2 regions of the Pseudoalteromonas sp. S3178 genome follow, and region 2 is predicted to be linked to the other one. Evidence: predicted binding sites of a transcription regulator. Region 2 holds the regulator's gene; the other holds the start of a gene.
The links. The regulator ArgR, encoded in region 2, controls arginine synthesis, uptake and breakdown. The targets are predictions, from matches to a motif close to ANTGAATANNTATTCANT.
Positions count from the first base shown of each region.

Region 1: the regulator ArgR is predicted to act here: its motif matches at 5,683-5,700, upstream of gltB (glutamate synthase large subunit).

Region 1 is NZ_PNCW01000001.1:8,821-16,712, reverse strand. It holds gene CWC11_RS00055 (sigma-54-dependent transcriptional regulator) at 1-489, opposite strand, end outside; gene CWC11_RS00050 (ABC transporter permease) at 559-1,767, opposite strand; gene CWC11_RS00045 (ABC transporter permease) at 1,780-3,093, opposite strand; gene CWC11_RS00040 (ABC transporter ATP-binding protein) at 3,097-3,807, opposite strand; gene CWC11_RS00035 (efflux RND transporter periplasmic adaptor subunit) at 3,850-5,103, opposite strand; gene gltB (glutamate synthase large subunit) at 5,802-7,892, shown strand, end outside.
Region 2 is NZ_PNCW01000052.1:25,702-35,059, forward strand. It holds gene lpdA (dihydrolipoyl dehydrogenase) at 1-565, shown strand, start outside; gene CWC11_RS14560 (tRNA-uridine aminocarboxypropyltransferase) at 816-1,505, shown strand; gene CWC11_RS14565 (Fe(3+) ABC transporter substrate-binding protein) at 2,491-3,495, shown strand; gene CWC11_RS14570 (ABC transporter permease) at 3,495-5,126, shown strand; gene CWC11_RS14575 (ABC transporter ATP-binding protein) at 5,127-6,173, shown strand; gene CWC11_RS14580 (Dyp-type peroxidase) at 6,219-7,118, shown strand; gene argR (transcriptional regulator ArgR) at 7,115-7,582, opposite strand; gene mdh (malate dehydrogenase) at 7,808-8,740, shown strand; gene ispB (octaprenyl diphosphate synthase) at 8,835-9,358, opposite strand, start outside.

The sequences.
Region 1 (7,892 bases), on a different contig from region 2:
CCGCTCCATGGCAGTGCTTTTAAATATTAGCCCCGCAAGGTCTGCGTTTTTAAATGTAGTGTCTCGTTCTTGTTGATGACGATTATGTATAGCAATTATTTTATTAGCACTGCCTAGCTCTATCAGGTTATTAATACAAACAAGTAACTTTGTATCATCCCAGGGTTTTGGTAGGTAATCGGCAGCACCGGCTTTTACAAGCTCAATAGCGGTGGTAAGTTCGGTCCAGGCTGTAATTAATATAATAGGAAGATATGGGTTTATTTCTCGTAGTTCATAAAACAGCGTTTTGCCTTCTTCGCCAGAGGTAGTGTCGCTGCTAAAGTTCATGTCTTGAATTACAAGTTCAATTCGTTGATAACGTACTATTTGCAGAGCATCAAACGGGTTTGTTGCAGTCACTACAGAAAAATCATGGATCTCGAGCAATAATGAAAGTGCGTCGAGTACTGCTTGGTTATCATCAACAATGAGTATTTTATGAGTCATAGGTTATTTTTATAATTTTTAAAGGCTACACTGCCTAATAAGCAGTGTAGCATAGTGGTTTGCGTATTATTAAATAGTGCGAGTTGCGATACTTGGCGAAATATTAGCTGCGCGTTTGGCTGGCGCTAATACAGCAAGTAAGCTCATTAAAAATACAGCTATAGCAGTGCTTGCTATATAACTTGGCGGTAGCGCGGCGACAGAAAAATACTGCATTAACATTTTCCCAAGCAGTAGTGCTGTTACTATGCCTAAAGCTAAACCCATGCTACAAATTAATGCATTTTCTACTAAAAAATAGCTAACGATGGCCGACTTTCTTGCGCCAAGTGCTCTGCGTGTACCAATTTGTTTAGTGCGTTTGCTAATATTAAATAAGGTTAAGCCAAAAATACCTAACGCGGTTATGAGTACTAAAATAGTGATTAATACGATGAGCATGCGCATCATGAGACGATCTTGAGCTGTGTACTCATTTTTTAATTCATCAAGCCCCTTAATATTGTTAATAACGCGCTTACTGTAATTTTCGAGCATGGCATTTTCTATTTCTTTCATGACAGTGGCTCGCTGACCAGGCTCTGTACGAACGGCTACTTGTGCATAGCTTGCTGCTTTAATATAAGGAATAAACGCAAGATTATCGGGTTTACTGTCTTTAAGCCACGGGCCTTTCATCTTTTCAATAACGCCAATAATTTTAAGTGGTATGTCGCCAAAATAAACTATTTCCCCTAAACCATTTCCCTCAGGATATAGCTCATTAAGTAGGGCTTTAGTGACTATAGTGACATTGGTGCGCTCTTGCGTAATTTCATTTGTTACAAGCACTTCATCTTCGGTAAAATTTCGCCCAGCAATTAAGTTAACGCCGTAGGTATTAATTGCGTGGTCGTCTATAAAGAAATAAGCGGTTCTTACACTTAGGCCTTCTTGAGGAGCTGGTTTTAAATTAAAACTAGAGGCACTACCACCGCCGGATAGCGGGATGCTACTGCTTAGCGCTGCATCGACTACGCCTGGCATTTCTCTGATCATGGTTTCATCAAGCTCAAATTGTTGACTTAAGTTAATATCCTTTCCAAAAGTCATTACATTAAACTTAAATATATCTTGCTCAGGGTAGCCTGTTTCTTGGTTTAAATAGCTAATTCTATCTTGAATAATAAATGCAGCATTACTGACAATTGCCGTGGTGATTGCAATTTGAATTAGCAGTAAAACAGCGCCTACCTTTGAGCGACATAAGGCATTAAATATAGGTTTTATTTCTAACATTGTGGTATTCCCTTACTGGCTCTTCAGATAAATAGCAGGATTGGTTTTGCACACTAACCAAGCAGGGTACAAACCAGCAAAAATACAGGTTGTAATTGCAATTAATGGGGCGCTCAATAGCATGGTTAAATCCATAGTCGCTAAGTTTTCATAGTAGTCGTAGCTTTGCCCTACGCCCATTAAGCCAAGTTGTGCTATTACAATTCCAAGTAGGCCACCTATAAAACCAAGCATGGCGACCTCAACTAAGTGCTGTAAAAATATCTGCCTTTTACTTGCACCTAATGCGCGCCTTACACCGACCTCTGGTGCTCGGCGTAAAAATTTGGCTAAAAGTAATCCTAAAATATTGGCTAAGCAGACACCTAAAAACATAAAGCTCAAGCCAACTAAAATTTTATTGTCTTCGGTGACGACATTGTTGTACTGCATCCATTGGTTTACATCGCGAAGTTTATACTCCAGTTGTTTACGATTAAATCGACCACGCTTTTGTTGTTCTTGCATGTAGGCTAATAAGTAATTTTGATAGGCTTGTTTCTGCTCTAGCGTATTTAGCTCTGCCCAAAACTGGATCCATACTTGCTCCGATTGCAGTTTATCTGCAAAGGTTGGCGTGTTTTCGTGCTTCCAACCATTGCTATTACCCCAACTAACGAGCTCTTTTGCTTTAATTAAACTAAAAGGCATAAATAAATCTTCGGCTTGATTAAATGCGCCGTTATTTAAATCATAATATTTAATATTCAGAGGCCAGTGCTTAACAACGCCAACTACTTGATAGCTTGCATCATCTAAGTAAATTAGTTCTCCAACGGAGTTTTTTCCTGCAAATAGCTTGTCGTTTAGCTCTTGTGTAATAACTACAACGGGTGCGGCTGAATTTTCTTGCTCTGTGCTCCACGTTCCGCCATATAAAAATGACAAATTAAACATGCTAAAAAAGTCTGGCGTTGTCATGCGGGCACTGCCTATAAAAGGTTTTATTTTGTCAGAGTCTAAATAAACCGAAAAGCCGGTACGCATCATGGCCACTTTCCTATCTAAAGAGGGTGTCTTTAATAAGTTCTCTGCATCTTGATAGGTGAGTTGTAGCGGCACGTTATCTTCTGTCCGCCACGTACTACCGTCGTCCATTGTTTGTAATTGCACACTGTAAAGTTGGCTGCTTTTTTCCGGGATAGGATCGGCCGACATCATGTGGTAAACACTTAGGCTGGTCATTGTTATGCCAATACCTATCGCAATGGCAAGTACCATCAAAAAGCTAACCAGTGGGGTGCGCTTGAAGCTGCGCCAACTTAAATCTAAATAATGAATAAACATTAGTTAAACCCCCGATGCTGTTTTAATGTTTTGCGCACCTTGGTAAAGCGTAAAGTCGGCAAGTTGCCCATCAACTACTTGAATATTGCGCGGAGCGCGGCGGGCTAATTCGCTATCGTGCGTCACCATGATAATAGTGGCACCATCGCGATTTATTTGCTCAAGTAACTCCATTACTTGGCGTGCCATTAAGCTGTCAAGGTTACCTGTTGGTTCATCAGCAAGTAAAAAACGCGGCTCGCCTGCAAGCGCACGGGCAATTGCTACACGTTGTTGCTGACCACCAGAGAGTTGTTGAGGTAAATGTTTAGCGCGAGATGCTAAGCCAACTTGCTCAAGGCATTGCTCAATTCGACGTTTTCGCTCATTTGCTTTAATCCCTCGGTAACGAAGAGGAACTTCTATGTTTTCATACAAGTTCAAATCGGGAATTAAATTAAAGCCTTGGAATATAAAACCAATTTTTTGATTACGCAAATCAGCACGTTGGTTGTCGTTTAGGCTGCCAACATTAACGCCATCTAACAGATATTGACCATCGTTAAAAGGCTCGAGCATACCTGCAATATTTAAAAAGGTTGTTTTGCCTGAGCCACTAGGACCGGTAACAGCAATAAATTCGCCTTCGTTTACTTGCAAATTGAAATCTCGAAGCGCATGGGTTTGCACCATTTCTGTTTGGTATACTTTACTTACATTGTTCATTTGTAACATGGTTGTTCCTAATTATTTTTAGCGTTGGCTGAGAACGTCTGTTTAATTCAATAAAATCGTGTCGGCTTGTTTAAAGTCGCTGTAGCTTGAAATAATAATTTCATCGTTTTCTTTTAGTCCGCTCAATAGCTCAACGGCATTAATGCTGGTGGCACCTATTGTAATAGGTATGCGCTTTGCGATATTGCCATCGACCTTATAGGCAACAATTCCGCCTTGCTGCATAAATGCGCCGCGTTTTATCTGTAATACATCTTCTCGGTTGTCGAGTAAAATGCGTGCAGTTAAGCGTTGGTTCTGACGAATGTTGTTAGTACCACCTTTAAATCGAACGCGTGCTGTTACTTCACGATTATTAACTTCTGGTGATATGGCGGACAAATTTCCCATTACTATTTCACTGCCCAACTTAAGCTCTACTTTCATACCGAGCCCTAATTCGTTCGCGTAACTTTCAGGTACTTGAAGCTCTGCTTCAAAATTACTTAAGTCGACGAGTGTCATAAGAGGTTGGCTTTGCGTGACTGCGGCTTTTTGTTGCACTAACAGGTTACCCACGATCCCTGTAACGGAAGCCTTAATAGATAGGTTGCTTACTTTTCTGATTAAATCGTTAACAATAAGTTGTTGGTGGGTCACATCACTTTTAGCTGCTTGTAGCTCAAAGGCGAGCGTATCTTTAGCAAGGTGCACTTCTTGTTGCGCGTGTTTATATGTCAGCTTTGCTCGAGATAAATCATCAACGGCTTTTTCAAGGTCAATTTGGCTAATCAAGTGTTTTTGTATTGATAATTGTGCGCGACGGTTTTCGCGTTCAGCGGCATTTAGTTCAACGTTCGCCATATCAAGTGTTTTATTTAAGGTGAGCGTTTGGCGCCTTGCTTGCAAATGTTTTCTTTGTTGCTCGCTTTTGAGCCTTTCAAGTACAGACTCTTGCTGTTTTAATTCGTTTGTTAACTCGGGGCTCTGCAATAGAGCAAGTATATCGCCTTGCTTTACGGTATCGCCTGCTTTTACTTTTAAATCTATAAATCCACGCTCTGGGCTATACACTTGAGGGGCATTTGCAGCAACAATTTTACCACTGGCGGCAATGTCTCGAATAAGTGTTTTAATATGTACCTTAGCAATTTGTACTTTTGAGCGACTAATAGAGCTTTTTGCGCTATGGCTTGTTAAAAAAATATAAGCGGTTATAGAGGTTATAATTAAAACAATTACAGCGACTAAGGCGTGTTTTAAATAATTTACAGGCGCTTTTACCTGTACGTCTTGTGCGCTAGTATCTTTAATCATCTTGCTCTCCTATATTGCTTTTATATATTTTTCGCACAGCAGTAACAAAGCTGCTGTGCAAATAGCTGCAATAGGAGAGAGTAAAAATAAGCTTAGAGTAAACATAGTAATTCCAATTAGCGATTATGTATAAGGCTATACGATTAGCATGCCAACTCTTAGGTTACTGATATTTAATGTTTTTTATTTTTTAGACTTTAATATCTATGTCCGCGGACAGTTTATGTGTCCGCTGCGGACACAATGTTAGATAAAAATTCACTAACAATGTACAAAAAAGGTGCTGAATTTTCATAACTATACTCATGAGCTCCAATAATGAAGAGTTTAAGCCACTAAAATTAAGAAACAGCACAAAACTATCTAAATGTTAACTGAATTACAGGCACGGGAGTGAATACTTATTCAGCGCAGCACTTGTTTACGTTTACGTAAGGTGTAACTGTTTGGGTCCTTTGTTTTTACAAAATGTTAAACTTGACACCAGTGTCATAAAAAAATAACGGTCAAATAACCGCTAATTGTTAAAACTTATAAGTAAAAAAGATATCTTGCCTTGAAGTGAGAAATATTCAAGAATGTGAATATGTATTCAAAATAATATTGACTCTATTTACTATAGAGGCTAGTTTTGTGCGTCTGTTAGCAAATCGTCGAGCAGTTCATTCACGTTAACAGTGCAGCAAGGGGAGGGGTCTATGTTATACGACTCAAAATTAGAAAAAGATAATTGTGGCTTTGGCTTAATAGCCCAAGTTAATGGTCAGGCTAGTCATAGGCTTATACGTACAGCTATAACTGGACTTGATCGCATGCAACACCGCGGTGGTATTTCTGCCGATGGTAAAACTGGTGACGGCTGTGGTTTATTACTGCAAAAGCCTGACAGTTTTTTCCGTGCTATTGCCAGTGAACATAATTGGCACTTAGGTAAAAATTACGCCGTAGGCATGGTTTTCTTAAATTCAGATCCCGTTTTAGCACAAGCTGCAAAACAGGTTTTATGTGAAGAATTAGAACAAGAAACACTTAAAATACTAGGCTGGCGTGAAGTGCCAACCGACCCTTCAATGCTAGGTCCTATTGCTACCCAGCAGTTACCTGGTTTTGAACAAATTTTTGTTAGTGCGCCTGAAGGCTGGCGCTCTAAAGATTTAGAACGCCGTTTGTATGTAGCACGTCGTCGTGCAGAAAAGCGTTTAGCGCAAGATGAGTCATTTTATATTGCAAGTTTATCTGGGTTAGTCACTATCTATAAAGGCCTTATGATGCCTGCAGATTTGCCTAACTTTTATTTAGATTTAGCCGACATTCGTATGACTAGCGCTATTTGTGTTTTCCATCAGCGTTTTTCTACCAATACTCAGCCGCGTTGGCCTTTAGCGCAACCGTTTAGGTATTTAGCGCATAATGGTGAAATAAACACCATTGAAGGTAACCGTCAATGGGCACGAGCTCGCTCGTATAAGTTTTCATCGCCACTTATTCCTGATTTACAAAGCGCAGCGCCATTTGTAAACGAAACTGGCTCTGATTCATCAAGCTTAGATAACATGCTTGAGCTGTTTTTAGCCGGTGGTATGGATTTATTCCGTGCTATGCGCATGCTAGTGCCGCCTGCATGGCAAAAAAACCGTGCAATGGATGATGATTTGCGCGCATTCTATGACTTTAACTCCATGCACATGGAACCATGGGATGGCCCAGCGGGTATTGTAATGTCCGATGGTCGCTTTGCAGCATGTAACCTTGACCGTAATGGCCTTCGCCCAGCGCGCTATGTTATTACACAAGATGGTTTTATCACACTCGCATCAGAAGTGGGCATTTGGGATTACACTGCCGATGAAGTAGTCGAAAAAGGCCGTGTTGGACCAGGTGAATTATTAGTAATTGATACAAAGCTTGGCAAAATTTGGCACTCAGATGAAATCGATCAAGATTTAAAATCACGCCACCCTTATAAGTCATGGCTTGAAGAAAACGTTAAGCGTTTAACACCATTTGAAGAGCTTACTGAGCAAGATGCGGGTAATCGCTCATTTGATGACGAAACGCTTGCGAAGTACCAAAAAATGTTTGGCTACACAAATGAAGAGCTCGATAGTGTTATTCGTGTAATGGGTGAAAACGGCCAAGAAGCGACAGGCTCAATGGGCGATGACACGCCATTTGCTGTGTTAAGTGAAGGGCATCGTTCACTTTACGATTACTTCCGTCAAAAGTTTGCTCAAGTAACCAATCCGCCTATCGATCCGCTACGTGAAAACCATGTAATGTCACTTGCTACTTGTATTGGTAGTGAGCAAAATGTATTTAACGAAACAACAGGCCACGCTAAGCGCTTACAGTTCGATACGCCTATTTTAATGTACGCAGACATGCAGCAACTACTTAATGCTGATGACGAGCACTACAGCTACTGTAAAATAGATATTACTTATACAGCTGAAGAGGGCTTAGAAAAGGCAGTGGCGCGAATTTGTGATTCTGCACAAGAAAAAGCCGCAGCGGGTTGTGTCATGCTTATATTGACTGACCGTAATTTTAGCGAAACAAGTTTACCAGTTCCTGCTGCTATGGCGGTAGGTGCAGTACAAAAGCGCCTTGTAGATACAAATCTTCGCTGCGAATCTAACATTATCATTGAAACGGGTAGTGTTCGCGATGCACACCAATTTGCCGTACTACTTGGCTTTGGCGCAACAGCGATTTACCCATACCTTGCGTACGAGTCACTTGTTGCGATGAGCGACAGTAAAGTGATTGAAAAATCGTACTGCGAAGTA
Region 2 (9,358 bases):
TGATGAGCGTGGCTTTATTAATGTTGATAAGCAACTTAAAACAAACGTAGACCACATTTTTGCAATTGGTGACTTAGTTGGCCAGCCTATGCTTGCACATAAAGCGGTTCATGAAGGTCATGTTGCTGCAGAAGTTATTTCTGGTCAGAAGCATTTCTTCGACCCTAAATGTATTCCTTCAATAGCATACACAGACCCAGAAATCGCTTGGGTAGGTGTTACTGAGAAAGAAGCAAAAGAGCAAGGCTTGAAAGTTGAAACTGCGGTATTCCCGTGGGCAGCATCTGGTCGTGCAATTGCATCTGCTCGTACTGAAGGTTCTACTAAACTTATCTTTGATAAAGAAAGTGGCCGTATAATCGGTGGTGCTATGATCGGTATTAACGCAGGCGAAATGCTTGGTGAAATCGGTTTAGGTATTGAAATGGGTGCTGATGGTGAAGATTTAGCACTTACTATTCATGCTCACCCAACATTGAACGAGTCTATTGGCCTTGCAGCTGAAATTTTTGAAGGTTCGATCACTGATTTACCAAACAAAAAAGCGGTTAAAAAGAAGAAGTAATTTAACTTTTTAATTTAGTTTTTAAAAACCCAGCTTTTGCTGGGTTTTTGTTTTTATAGCCGGCAATTCAAAAATAGATAAAACAAAACTAGCTTCATTTGGTATGCTTTTTTATTTTGAGCTGATAGCTGATAGCTGATAGCTGATAGCTGATAGCTGATAGCTGATAGCTGGTAGCTGATAGCTGATATCTATTCCCTTTAATTTTAGCTACAATACGCGCCGATCAAATTTAAGGTAATTAATCACTGTGGCCAACTCTTTTAAAAACTCAGTTCTGGCATTACGCGCTCAGCAAATAAGTGAGTCTCGCCGTGAATTCAATGCGCGAGGCGGTAAATTAGATCGCTGTGAGCAGTGCCTAATAGCCAAACATTACTGTATTTGTAAAGGTGTTGAGTACGCTCAGTGCGGTGCTGCTGTATGTTTACTAATGTACCATAATGAAAGTTTTAAGCCGTCTAATACAGGACGATTAATTGCTGAGATTGTTCCTGATAACTATGCATTTAGATGGGATAGAACAGACCCCGATTCTGCTTTTTTAGCTTTAATAAACGATCCTCAATATCAACCGATGGTCGTGTTTCCTGCTGAAGACGTAGAAGAAGGTAGAGCGATTACTGAAGTGAATATTGAATCAGGTAAAAAGCCACTTTTTATATTTTTAGATGGTACGTGGCGCGAAGCTAAAAAAATGATCCGTAAAAGCCCTTATCTAGATAACTTACCTGTATTGTCTGTTACTGCTGATAAACTATCTGATTATCGCTTACGTGTAGCGCCTCATGCGCATCAACTTGGTACTGCTGAAGTAGGCATTATGGTGCTTGCTCTGGCTGGTGAAGCTGAAGCATCTAAAAAATTAGAAAATCACTTTATAAAGTTTCGCGATGCATACTTATTAGGTAAGCGAAATAAAGGCAGGCCAGCAGTATAATACCAATACGCAATAATACTTAATCATTTTGCAGGGCTAAAGGTGTCGCTACCTGCATTAAAAAATCCTCATTTACGACTGTATAGATGCAGAAAGTAGAACAATGCAGGAGCAATTGCCGAGAACAACTAAATAGCAAATTTTTTGCCTAGCTATCAACACGTTTTTCCAGTCTCAAAATAGATCAATTAAATAAGCCAATTGGTATAATTACTGAATTTTGGGCAAAGAAAAGCGCGCTCTATCTCTAGGCGCGCTTGCGGAATCTTCTAATTTTTTGCATCCTGCAATTGAACTTAATCAACTCCAATTTCTACTAATCCATGTTTATTACTATATTACTTTTTAGTTCTATGTAATTTAGGCTATCCGGGCCTATATCCTTTAAATCCTAAAACATCCTGTATGGTAAAAACTATTACCGGTCCTTCTTTGCACTTACTTGTGCTTCCATGTGTTAATCAATCCGTTGTGTTACCTAAAAAGGCCTGTCCATTTATTCCTACATCCTGTTAAACAACTTAATCCTCAGTTGCTTCCTTTACGTACCATCCTGATACTATCCTTTGTGCAACAATCCATTGCGATACTCATCCTGAGTCTGTCCTAATTTCCGTGTTGTCCGTAGTAACCTAATCATTGGTTGTTCGAGTAAGCAGTCCATTTCCTTTTACTCGATAAGCATCACTGCTTGGTTGATGTAGTAATTATAATGGCTAACCCTAAGTAAAGTAGGATATAAACTACATTAAACTTCCTTTAATATAATCGTAAATTTATAAAAACCATTTAAAACATAATGTTAAGCTTTAACTGCTGTTTTTTTATGACGTTTTTTACTCATTAGCTGCCATATCCGTGAGATATGTCTTACGCGCAATTTCCTTTTTGGGCGTTATTTACATATTTACATTTATTTAAAGTGTGCACTTTTTAGCTGATCACGGTAGAATTCTTTGATAATAATTACTATTTAGGTGAAGTAATGAAGAAAGCTTTAGCACTGTGTTTGGGGTTAGTTACGTCTATGCCAGCCTTGGCAAGCGATGTGGTTAATATTTATTCTTTTCGTCAGCCATTTTTAATCCAGCCAATTTTAGATGATTTTACAAAGCAAACAGGTATTAAAACCAATGTTGTTTTTGCTAAAAAAGGGCTAATTGAACGTGTAAAGCGTGAGGGAAAGCATAGTAAAGCCGATTTAGTATTAACATCTAACTTTAGTGCGCTTATTCAGCTTGAGGATTTAAAGCTAACGCAAACGATTAAAAGTGACCGCATTAATACAAATGTACCAGCGGCGTTTCGTGATGGTGATGGCCAATGGGTTGCACTTACCAAGCGTGTGCGTAATGTATATTCATCTAAAGAGCGACTTGGAGCATTACCTGAGCTCACTTACGAAGATTTAGCTGACCCTAAATACCAAGGGCAAATTTGTACACGCTCTGGTAAGCATCCGTATAATTTGGGTTTAGTGGCTTCGATGATTGCACACCATGGTGAAGAAAACACAAAATCATGGCTAGAAGGTGTTAAGGCTAACTTAGCGCGTAAGCCACAAGGTAACGATAGAGCGCAAGTAAAGGCGGTTAAAGAAGGCTTGTGTAATTTAGCGCTGGGTAACAGTTACTACCTTGGTAAAATGTTGGAAGATGATGTACAAAAAGCATGGGCTGAGTCTGTTAATATTAACTTTCCTAACCAAACTAACCGAGGTTCACATATTAATGTGTCGGGTGCGGTTATTACTAAGTATGCTAAAAACCCTAAAAACGCTTTAAAACTCATAGAATATATGACCGATAATAAAGCACAAAATATGTACGCTTCGGTTAATATGGAATATCCGGTTAAACTAGGTGTTGAGTTATCAAGCTTGGTTGCCTCTTGGGGAAGCTTCAAAGAAGACAGTTTACCACTTGATGAAATTAGTAAATATCGTCCGTTAGCACTTAAGCTAATTGATGAGGTGAAATTCGATCTTTAATGAATTCTCAATTTAAGCTGTCGAAATGGCAGCTATTTGCATGGGCAACAGGCTTAATACTGTCGGCCCCGTTGTTTTTTCTATTACTTGAATCCTTACAAGGCGACTCTGAGGTGTTTTCTCACCTTTGGGATACAGTGCTGTGGGATTATATTTTAAATACGGTACTGCTTGTTGTTGGTGTGTCTGTGCTTAGCTGCGTTATTGCGTTACCGCTTGGCTGGCTCACTGCGTATTGTCACTTTCCTGGTAAAAAGCAATTTGAATGGGCACTTATGCTGCCACTTGCCATGCCGACCTACATAATTGCTTATGTTTATACCGACTTACTTGATTACGCAGGCCCTGTTCAAATAGCCCTCAGAGAGTGGTTTGGCTGGCAATCCCCTAACGATTATTGGTTTTTTGATATACGCACTTTACCTGGTGCAATAGTCATGATTGCCTTAGTGCTTTACCCATATTTGTTTTTAATCTTTAAAACGGCTCTTCGTGAACAGTCATTTAAGTTAGTGCAAGCCAGCCAACTAATGGGCTTGTCTCCTTGGCAGAGCTTTTTTAGGGTGAGTTTAGTGCTTTCGCGTGGGGCTATAGTCGCGGCACTTGCACTGATTAGTATGGAAACCATGGCTGACTTTGCAACCGTTAGTTATTTTGCCGTAAGTACGTTAACGACTGCAGTTTACGATACGTGGTTTGGTTATTACTCATTAACAGCGGCTGCCAAAATATCGGGTGTCATGCTGCTACTTCTATTTTTAGCATTAATGGCCGAGCGCTTTAGTCGCCGCAAGCAAGCCGTGTTTGAGCGCCAATCAGGTGTTAATAGTGAGTCGTTATATATTCTAAAAGGTAAGTCAGCATGGTTAGCTACATTATTTTGTAGTGCTATTTTAATCCTTGCGTTTATTATTCCTATTGCTGTGCTTTTAAGTTATGCAATTACGTACTTTGATAAGGCATGGAATGCCGCATTTTTTAGCTACGCGTGGCAAAGCTTAAAAGTGGCAGCAATAGTGAGTGTTGCAACTATTGTATTGAGTATCTTTGTGGTGTTTTATCAACGCGTAGCAAAACAAACATATCCTTTAATACCAGGTCGGTTAGCAAGTACAGGTTATGCGCTACCAGGTACTGTGCTTGCAATTGCGGTGTTACTGCCGCTTACTTTACTAGAAAACTCTATTAATACAGCGCTAGAGCCCTATAACTTAGATATAGGTTTATTACTTACAGGCAGTATTTTAACCATCATACTCGCTTATGTTGTGCGTTTTTATGCCATTGCTCATGGTGCAATAGAGTCAAGCTTTGTACGGATCAGCCCTTCGCTCGATATGGCCAGCCAATCTATGGGTAAAAGCTTAGGGCAAACACTGCGTTTAGTGCATTTACCTTTACTACGAAGAGGGTTGCTGACCGCTGCGTTATTAGTGTTTATTGAATGCATGAAAGAATTGCCTGCAGCTTTGCTGTTACGACCTTTTAACTTTGAAAGTTTAGCGACACATGTTTTTCAGTACGTCAGTGATGAGCAATTAGAGCTTGCATCTATATCTGCATTATTTATTGTTATTGTTGGGTTTATACCTTTGTATTTTATTAACCGTTCTATGGAGCAGCGCAGTTAAATGAGTAGTTTAATTTTACAAGGCGTGAGCTATCACTACAGTGCCACGCAAGTGCTACATAATTTAGATTTAACGGTTGGTAAGGACGAAATAGTCTGCTTACTTGGCGCCAGTGGTTGTGGCAAAACAACAACATTAAAAGCAATTGCAGGGTTAATAGAGACCAATCAAGGCAGTATATTTATAGATGGTAAGCTTGTAAGCGACGAGCAATCATTTGTCTCACCAGAGCATCGTAATATAGGAATGATGTTTCAAGATTATGCATTGTTTCCGCACCTTACAGTGGCCGATAATATTGCGTTTGGGCTAAACAAAACAAATAAAGAGCAAAAGCGCGCGCGTGTTGAAGAAATGCTTAAGTTGGTGCACTTAACCGGCTGTGCAAAACGTTTTCCACATCAGCTCTCTGGTGGGCAGCAGCAACGTGTAGCTATAGCGCGGGCACTGGCTTATAAACCTAGTTTATTATTGCTCGATGAGCCCTTTTCTAATATTGATACGCAAGTGCGTTTTGAGCTTATTGCTGATATCCGTCGCATTATTAAAACACAGCAAGTGTCAGCTGTATTCGTTACGCACTCAAAAGAAGAGGCCTTTGCTTTTTCAGACACGCTTGCCATTATGCATCGAGGTAAAATTGCTCAGCAGGGCTCACCAGAAGCGCTTTTTGCTGTGCCAAAGTCAAAGGAGGTTGCAGAGTTTCTGGGTCAGGGCATATACTTAGACGCACAAGCATTAACAGCAACTGAATATAATACGGCGTTTGGTGTCGTTAAATCGCAAGTTGCGCATACGCACAAAACTAAAAATGGGCAATTATATATTCGCCCTCATCAAATAGAGTTAGCGTATAAAAATTGCGATGAAAATGGCCAAGCTATTACTATTTTAAGTCGTCGTTTTATTGGCTCTGCTTATGTTTATAGTGTTGTAATTGCAGAGCAAGAGATTGAAGTTGCTGCACAATATGGCCAGTCATTTGAGAAAAATGAACAGGTTATTATAAAAATAAAACCCCACACGGTGAATTTTTTCGAATCATAATCAATGTGTTATTCGCTGTGTTATATAAAAAGCTAAGGAATAACAATGGCGCAAGCGCAGTCTGGGATTTGTGCTGAAGCAAACTTACATGGTTTGCACCTATTTTTTAATGTATTTGACGCTCAGGACGAATCGTTGCGTGCAAAGCTCAAACGAGTTAGCGCTATTGAGGAGGAGTTTAGCGATCAGTTTTCGGAGTCTATGCTTTCGTGCATGGTTGCTATTGGCGCCCAGTATTGGCCGCATATTTTGCCTGAATATATCCCTAGCGAACTACAAAGCTTTCCTAATATAAACCATAGCGATTTTGTTATGAGTGCCCAGCCATGTGACTTATTTATTCAAATACGCTCAGACCGAGAAGACGTTAACCATTTATTTGCGCTACAAATTTTAAAGTTATTTGCCCCTGATGTTGAGCTGGTGGAGCAAATTCGTAACTTTCGCTTTTTAGATGGTCGTGACTTTAATGGTTTTATTTATGGAGGCAACACGCCACATGGCAGGCAAAAGCGTGCAACGGCGCTGGTTAACAAGCCAAATAGTTTTGAAGATCAGGGCAGTTATATCCATGTGCAGCGTTTTAAACACGACCTAACTGTATGGCAGCATTTATCACTGAGCGAGCAAGAGCAAATTATGGGGCGTACGCGTTTAGATAATACACTCATTGAGCCCGCTATTAGCACTAGTCATGCATCGCGAAGTGAATTAAAAGATGAAAATGGTCATGCGCTATTACTCAATCAAAGCATGCCTTATGGCGATGTTTATGAGCAAGGAATGCTAAGTATTACTTGCTCTGCATCGGGTAGTGCGTTTGAAAAGGTACTTACGAGTCGCTTAGGGGCAGGGGAGTGTTATGACCATTGGCTTGATTTTACTCAAGCCGATATGGGGTCCGCGTTTTTTGCACCCTCAATTGGGTTTTTAAAGCAGCTTTAAACCGTATCAAATAAAATACGGACGCGCTCGAGCGTAATGTCTATTTCTGATATTTTTGCTGGCGCAATAAATATGGTGTCATCACCTGCAATTGTGCCTAAAACACCATCTGCTTTACCTAATGAATCCAGCAAACGTGCAATTAATTGTGCAGCCCCAGGACTCGTGGTGATGATAATCATCATTTCATTATGCATAATATCAATTACTAGCTGACGCAGCGGGCTTTTAGCTGTTGGTACCCCCATTTCGGCCGGTAAGCAGTAAACCATTTCTTGCTTTGCGTTACGTGTACGTACAGCACCAAACTTGCTTAACATACGCGACACTTTACTTTGACTTATATTGTCAAAGCCTTGTTCTTTTAGAGCATCGACTATTTCGCCTTGAGAGCCAAAATTTTCTTCTTTTAAAAGGGATTTAAACGCTTTAACTAACGCTTCTTGTTTATCTTGTGGTTGCATAGTCTTTATTCATTTTTGTTATTTATAATGCAAATTCTACACAAAAATGAATAATTATGCAGCAGTTGTTTAGTTAACTTGCCAGTTTGATGCGATAAACGAGCAAAGTTTACAACTATGGTCGAAAATATACCTGAAATAAGCAGGATAAATTTGTTTTTAGTCGCTAATTTCATTATCTTAAGAGCCACAAATATTTCCTACCTCAAATTACGGAGAATTCCAATGAAAGTTGCTGTATTAGGTGCTGCAGGCGGTATCGGTCAAGCGTTGTCTTTATTATTAAAAACAGGCTTACCAGCTGGCTCTGAATTATCACTTTACGATGTTGCACCAGTAGTACCAGGTGTTGCTGTTGATCTTTCTCACATCCCAACAGATGTAAAAGTTGCAGGCTTTGGCGCAGACGATTTAAATAAAGCGCTTGAAGGTTCTGATATCGTACTTATCCCAGCGGGTATGCCACGTAAACCAGGTATGGATCGTGCGGATTTATTCAACGTAAATGCCGGCATCATCAAAACATTAGCTGAAGGTATTGTTGCAAGCTGTCCTAAAGCGTTTGTAGGTATTATTACAAACCCAGTAAACGGCACTGTACCAATTGTTGCTGAAGTATTTAAAAAAGCAGGTACTTACGACGCTAAACGCGTATTTGGTATTACTACACTTGACGTGATTCGTTCAGAAGCTTTTGTTGCTGAACTTAAAGGCGTAGACGTAGCAACTGTTAAAGTACCAGTAATTGGCGGTCACTCAGGCACAACTATTCTTCCTCTACTTTCTCAAGTTGAAGGCGTAAGCTTTACTGATGAAGAAGTAGCTGCACTTACTCCACGTATCCAAAACGCAGGTACTGAAGTTGTAAATGCCAAAGCGGGTGGTGGTTCTGCTACATTATCTATGGGTGCTGCTGCTGCACGTTTTTGTATGTCTTTAGTTAAAGGCCTACAAGGTGAAGACGTAGTAGATTACGCATATGTTGCTGTTGAAAATGGCGATGCAGAGTATTTTGCTCACCCAGTACGTTTAGGTAAAAACGGCGTAGAAGAAATTCTTTCTTACGGCGAGCTAAGCGCATTTGAAGAAAAAGCTAAAAACGATATGCTTGAAACACTGAAAAAAGACATCAAAGAAGGTGTTGATTTCATGGCGTAATAGCCAATTGAGTATTAAAAAAGCCTGCATTTGCAGGCTTTTTTGTTGCTCGAGATTTGTTTACTCTTAATCAAAATTAAGAGGCGTACTAAGGTTAGTGATCGCGGTCAACGGCTATACGGGCTAAGCTGACTAATGCATGTTTGTATTCAGATTCAGGTAAAAAGTCTAAGCAAGCAATCGCTTTATCGGCTTCAAGCTCTGCTTTTTGCATTGTAAACTCAAGCGCATTGGTTTGTTTGAGCGTAGATAAAATCTCTTCTAAATGCTCCATACCATTACTGTGTTCAATAGCATCACGAATTAATTGTGTTTGATGTGTATTGCCATGTTGCATTGCATATATAAGTGGCAAAGTTGGCTTACCTTCGGCTAAATCATCACCTATATTTTTACCCAATTGATCAGCATTTGCATTGTAATCGAGTACATCATCAACAAGCTGAAAAGCGGTTCCTAAATGCATACCGTATAAATTAAGTGCCTCAAGTGTTGTTTTATCTTGCTCAGTAATAATTGCAGCTAGGCCTGTAGCCGCTTCAAATAATTTAGCTGTTTTAGAATAGATTACCTGCATGTAGCTAGCTTCGGTAGTATCGGGATCGTTGCAGTTCATTA